2 regions of the Priestia sp. Y58 genome follow, and region 2 is predicted to be linked to the other one. Evidence: riboswitches for the same ligand, from Rfam matches in the RefSeq annotation. Region 2 holds a riboswitch; the other holds the start of a gene.

Region 1 (3,423 bases), on a different contig from region 2:
GACGCATATACAGCAGAATGCCGCGTCCTTCTTCTTCAATTTGCGTAAGAGCCGCGTGAAGCTGAGGACCGCAGTCGCAGCGCTCAGAGCCAAACACATCTCCAGTCAAACACTCGGAGTGAACGCGAACGAGAACGGGGCTATTATGATCAATATCACCTTTGATAAGAGCCACATGTTCTTTATTATCAAGTTTATTTGTATACCCTACAGCTTTAAACTCACCAAATGCCGTAGGTAAGCTCACTTCTACTTCACGGCTAATAAGCTGGTCATGTTTGCGGCGGTAGGCAATCAAATCTTTTATCGTAATCATTTTTAAATCAAATTGCTCTGCAATTTTTGTTAAATCCGGTACGCGTGCCATTGTTCCATCTTCATTCATAATTTCACAAATAACACCCGCAGGCTTCCCTCCTGCTAATACGGCTAAATCAACTGCAGCCTCTGTATGACCTGCACGCTGCAGAACGCCCCCGTCTTTTGCAATCAACGGGAAAATATGTCCTGGGCGTTGAAAATCACTTGCTACCGTCGCTTCATTTACAAGAGCCATAACGGTAGCAGAGCGTTCGTATGCACTGATACCTGTTGTACTTGAAATATGATCAATACTTACTGTAAATGCTGTTCCATGGACATCCGTATTGTTCGCTACCATCGGGTGAAGATTCAATTTATGCGCAATTTCTTCATTAACAGGTGTACAAATTAATCCTCTTCCATGAGTAGCCATAAAGTTAATAACCTCAGGCGTCGTTTTTTCGGCTAATGCAATAAAATCTCCTTCGTTTTCTCGATCTTCATCATCGCATACAATAACCACTTTTCCCTTTTTTAACTCTTCAATGGCTTCTTCTACTTTATGAAACATCTCTTTCACCTCACTGTTAATTTGTAAAACCATGCTGCTGCAATAAATCCTTCATGTTACCTGAACGATTCGAGGCGCCAGGAGTTGACTTATTTGTCATCATCTGATGCATATATTTAGCTAACATATCGCATTCAATATTCACCTTGTCTCCTCGCTGTTTGTCTCCAACGACTGTGTGAAGCACCGTATGAGGAATAAGAGAAATAGTAAATGATTGGTTGCTGACATCAAAAATAGTAAGACTTGTTCCGTCTACGGAAACAGATCCTTTTAACATCATAAATTCACGAAGTTCAGGATCGACTTGAATTTCATAATAAAAGGCATTTCCTTTACGTGTTTTGCTTACAATGGTTCCAATTCCATCAACGTGTCCGCTAACGAAATGCCCTCCAAACCGGCCATTTGCAGCCATCGCCCGTTCTAAGTTAACACGTGATCCAACGGTTAGAAGCTGAAGGGTACTTGCTTTAATCGTCTCCGGCATGACGTCGACCGTAAATTCATTTTGAGAGTATGCCGTTACGGTTAAACAAACGCCGTTAACTGAAATACTGTCCCCTAAGTTCACGTCTTCTAACACGGTCTTAGCATCAATCGTAAGAACAATTGCTTCTGTAGCCTTTTGAATACGTTTTATTTTTCCAATTTCTTCAATAATACCTGTGAACATTTTCTTCACCTGCTTTGGCGCTATTCCAACTTCTTATGCCGTTTTGAAACAGCAGCTGCTTTTTTTTCATATTTATCTTTCCCCCAACCACTGAAAATAAAAAAGCCCCTTGAACAAACGTCCAAGGGGTCGGCTGAGCTGAATCAGTTTTATCTATGCAAAATTCCGCTAATTGTATACGAAATAAACAGTTATATTTTGTGTACAAAAACAAGGGTAGCTTTAAAAAAGGCAAACCTGTCCCTTATTAATACAACACAAAAAAACAACTGTGCTTCCTGATCCTTCTCCCATCCAGACTTTTACTGTCGGCTCTAGATTTTAACTAGATCCACCGCTAACATACATCGTATGAAAACGGGTCACGGGCTTAAAAGCATATGCTTTATCACCGCCGGTTGGGACTTGCACCCGACCCCGAAGGATAATATATTCGACTACTAGAGTCTTATTTGTTTTACATTATAGCAAAGTAAAATCGACTTGTCACATCATTTAACTTCGTTTTTTCACATCTATTCTTTAAAATCTAGCTTTTAGCTTATTTTTTCTTTTTTAATACATAGCATCCATACAAAAGCTAGTCCAATATAGCCAAATATCGGATACAAAAACTCAAGAAGCTGTGCATATCCAAATTGCCCAATAATAAAGCATGCCAAGATAATAAACGCAAAAGCTTGCTTATCATTCAGGGGAAGAAATGACTGAAGCTGCTTAGCGATTCCAAATACATTTCCAATCAATGTAGTAAAAATCTCGCCTAACACAACTACCGTAAATAAAACATTCACCCACGCTGAGATATTTTTAACAACGGCACTCATAGGAATATCAAGTTGAAATGAATAAGGCAAATTGGAAAGGGCAAGATGAGTAGAAACAAGCATAAACGTAAGTACACATCCTCCTATTACGGCCCCTTTTTTAATCACGCTCCTATCTTTCACGGAGCTTCCTAATGGAACTAAAACGGCCTGAGCCAAAGCTAGATTTAGGGAAATATATAAAAAGGGACTAACCGCCCACTTCCACTGCGTGACGAGCGTTAAATCCGGCTTCGTTTGAATCAGTGAGAAATAGCTGATATTTGGCACAAAGATGATAAAAGCAAATGAAAGCATCATCGGCACAACAAGAGAATTAACCATTAAAATACCGTTAATTCCTCTTGCGATAAATATATAAGTTAAAACAATTGTAAAAATCATCCCAACAGGAGGCCACAGCCCAAACTGTTCTTTTCCTATTGCCCCCGTACTCGCTAGCATGACTGAAGTTACTCCAAATAAAATGACAATCATTACACCGTTTACCACTTTTCCAAGCACATCACCAAATAAATATGTATTAAGCTGCTGATAAGAAGAAGCCCCAATTGCGTGCGAAAGCAGCATCATTTTTGAACCTAGCCAAATAAAAAACAAGCCGCTGACCAAAATTCCGACCATTCCAAGTTCTCCGTACTGTGTAAAAAATTGAACGATTTCCTTCCCTGTTGCAAAACCGGCTCCTACAACGGTTCCTACATACGTAGCAGCAACCTGCAGCGTGAGTTTCCACCTTTTCATGCCCATCACCCTTCTACCCTTCATAGTTCACTATATGTAGAAACGGTTAAAAAAAGACGAGCCTTTTTACGTATAAATCGACACATATCCCAGCGCTTGTGCCTTTTCGTTTATTTTTTATTTTTCATTTTCTTTTTGTATTTCTTAAAAAAAACTCCTTAACCCCTAACATAACAGTCATTTTCAAACAAAATATACGGATATTTTCCCTTTACCTTTTAAATTTTCCTCAATATTTGCTGGAAATTCATAATTTACTGTTGTATAATTTCTAAAAATCAGATAAATTATTAAATAAGTAT
Region 2 (3,423 bases):
TGCTTGCGAATTTCCATCCGTCTAAAGCTGGATGAAAGGGTCGAGCCGTCAGTTCATCTTCAAGGTGTGCTTGTCCCTTATCTGTCATCACATACTTTTGATTTTCAGTTTCTTCAATATACTGCTGTTCTTTTAAATATGCAACGCAGGTTTCAAAAGACCGTTTATCTAAGTAAACAAATGACTGAAAAAGAAACGAAATTCCAAAAATTTTTCCGTCTTGAATCGTTTGAGCTGACTTTTTACCTGTTAATAAATGATAAATACCATAGGCGGTTCGCTCACCTTTTAACTGTTTTATACAAAATAAAATGCTAACTTGAATATAATTCAAAGGTGTCAACTTCCTTTCTCATTCATTGTACCAAAAGTGACCAATAGCATGTGAGATAAAGGCTTTTTAGCTCTTTCCTTTATGTATCAAAACGTTTGGGTAAGTGAAGAAACCTTGATTTGATAAGCATTCTCAGTGACTTTTCTATTGAAAAGTTTTATAAATCATTTTACAATGAATAAGGAGAAATTTCACTCTTGATTCGCGAAGAGATTATATAATGAGAAATTTTCGAACACTTTACAGGAGGTCTTGTTATGCCAAAATATACAATTGTTGATAAAGATACTTGCATCGCATGCGGCGCTTGCGGAGCAGCAGCACCAGACATTTACGATTATGATGATGAAGGTATTGCATTCGTAACATTAGATGATAACCAAGGTGTAGTAGAAATTCCAGAAGATCTAGAAGATGATATGATGGATGCAATGGAAGGCTGCCCTACGGATTCAATTCGCGTAGCGGATGAAAAATTCGAAGGCGATGCTAATAAATTCGAATAAGTATTGAGCAAACCTGTAGTGTACATGCTGCAGGTTTTTTTATATATAAAAATCGCTCTCCCCGGGAGAGCGATTGAATTAAACAGCAATGCGACGCGTGATCCACTGCTTCATTTTTGAAAACAATAAGACAAAGATAACTCCTGTTGCTGCTCCTTTTATTAAGTTAAACGGCAAAATACCTGCAACGATATATTGACGTGCTTGTTCACTAGACATTTCTGGCGATTGTAAGAAGATTGTATACGCTGGTAAGAAGACATAATAATTTAAGACAGCCATGAGTACCGTCATTACCACCGTACCCGTAACCAAACCTATCGTTACGCCTTTAGCTGTTTTAAATCGGTTGAACATGTATGATACAGGAAGAACGAACAGTAAACCAGCCACAAAGTTCGCCACTTGACCAACTGGAACCCCTGTAGCACTTCCTTGAATTAAATAATTCAATAAATTTTTTATTCCTTCTACTATAACAGCAGCCATCGGTCCAAATACAAGTGCTGCTACGAGTGCAGGAATTTCGCTAAAATCAATTGTTAAAAACGGAGGTAATCCAGGAATCGGAAAATTAATCATCATTAAAATATAAGCAATACTACTTAACATTCCTAGTACAACCAGCTTTTGAGTTTTCTTACTTTGTTGCATCTTGCCTCTCTCCTTCTTTGTGATCCACTCTTCAAAGAAGAAAGGTTCAACTTTATATCCCCACGCAAAAACCTCCCAACAAATGATTCGTTGAGAGGAGACATGGCAGGCATATTTAATAAACGTTCATCACATTAGGTTTTGAACGCTGAACCTCCACCTTCTCCCATCCAGACTGTACTGTCGGCTTTGGAATTTCACCAAATCTGCTCGTATGTATTACATATAAGCTCGCGGGCTCAAAACAATTTGTTTTTTACCGCCGGTCGGGAATTTCACCCTGCCCCGAAGATAGACCAATATTTAATTATGAATTTATTATATGTTATCTCGAATTAAAAGTAAATAAAGAAGTTTTTTAATCCCTATTAAATTGATGTATTTTATAAACTTCCTTCTTGTTTTTATATGTAAAATAAGGAAATAAGTGCATAACCAACAGCATTATGACATATTTATAGTTTCAATTTTACATTTATAATTGTGTATTTGATAACTAATCGTAAAGTTTAAAAAATATAATTGACAGAATTTTTTTAACATGGTAAATTATCAAATATTTGATGATAGTAAAACCCAAGGGAGATGTTCACGTCATGTATAATGTATTAGTAGCTGATTCAATTAGCAATGAAGGTCTTGCTCCACTACTTGAAGCTCCTCATGTGAATCTTACGCGAAAAAAAGTTGAAGAAGTTGAGAATGATTTGCATACGTACGATGCGCTTTTAGTACGGAGTGCTACGACGGTTACAGAGGATTTGCTGGCAAAAATGCCGAATTTAAAAATTGTTGCCCGCGCTGGAGTAGGTGTCGATAATATTGATATTGAAGCCTCAACCAAACGAGGGATTGTCGTTATTAACGCGCCGAACGGAAATACCATTTCAACGGCCGAACATACATTTGCTATGATGGCTAGCTTGTTTCGGCATATCCCCCAAGGAAATGCTTCAGTTAAAGCGCGCGAATGGAACCGCTCAGCATTCGTTGGAACAGAGCTTAATCGCAAACACCTGGGCATTATCGGATTTGGACGAATTGGCTCAGAGCTTGCCAAACGCGCAAAAGCCTTCAATATGAGCGTTCACATTTACGATCCTTTTTTAACATCTTCCCGAGCTGAAAAGCTAGGCGTAGAACTATTATCCCTGGATGAATTACTAGCAGCAGCGGATGTTATTACCGTGCACACTCCGCTTACGAAAGAAACAAAGGGATTGCTCAATCATGACACGTTAGCCAAAACAAAGAAGGGCGTGTTTTTATTAAACTGCGCACGCGGCGGGATCATTGACGAAAAAGCCTTAGTTCATTATTTAGAAATTGGCCATGTTCAAGGTGCAGCTATTGACGTATTTGAAGTTGAGCCGCCGATTGATAACCCTTTGTTACATTTTGATCAAGTTATCACAACTCCCCATTTAGGAGCTTCTACAAAAGAAGCTCAGCTTAACGTTGCTGAAGACGTGGCACATGACGTTTTGCGTTTTCTAGAAGGTAATCCTGTAAGCTCATCCATTAATTTACCGACGCTTTCTAAAGAAGTTTTTGAAAAAATTCAGCCGTTTACTAGCCTTACTAAACAAATGGGAGCTATTTTATCTCAATGCATGCGAGAACCTGTTCAGCATATCTCTATCTCCTACGGAGGTACAGTGACGGATTTGGAAACCACTTATATTACACGGAGCTTATTATCAGGCTTTTTAACTCATCGTATCGACTCACCTGTTAACGAAGTCAATGCTTCTATGATTGCCAAAGAACGAGGAATTACATTTGGTGAAAAAACATCGGAAGATACGCAAGGATATTCCAATATGATTGACGTTACAGTAACAGGCGAACAGCGTACATTTACCATTACGGGCACCTATATAGCAGGCTATGGACCTCGAATTGTTAATATTGATTCGTTTGATATTG

What was found. A riboswitch is a leader RNA that binds a small molecule or an ion and turns the genes downstream of it on or off. The one in region 2 is predicted to bind FMN.
Region 1: it holds a riboswitch for FMN, as region 2 does, so the genes downstream of both, ribE (riboflavin synthase) here and MMB68_RS03075 (ECF transporter S component) in region 2, are expected to answer to the same signal.

The regions. Positions count from the first base shown of each region.
Region 1 is NZ_JAKWFL010000004.1:288,562-291,984, reverse strand. Features, by position in the region: gene MMB68_RS14750 (bifunctional 3,4-dihydroxy-2-butanone-4-phosphate synthase/GTP cyclohydrolase II) at 1-874, opposite strand, end outside; gene ribE (riboflavin synthase) at 891-1,550, opposite strand; FMN riboswitch at 1,829-1,979, opposite strand; gene MMB68_RS14740 (YkvI family membrane protein) at 2,087-3,121, opposite strand.
Region 2 is NZ_JAKWFL010000001.1:584,706-588,128, forward strand. Features, by position in the region: gene MMB68_RS03065 (YpbB family protein) at 1-334, opposite strand, end outside; gene MMB68_RS03070 (ferredoxin) at 592-840, shown strand; gene MMB68_RS03075 (ECF transporter S component) at 919-1,494, opposite strand; FMN riboswitch at 1,649-1,791, opposite strand; gene serA (phosphoglycerate dehydrogenase) at 2,091-3,423, shown strand, end outside.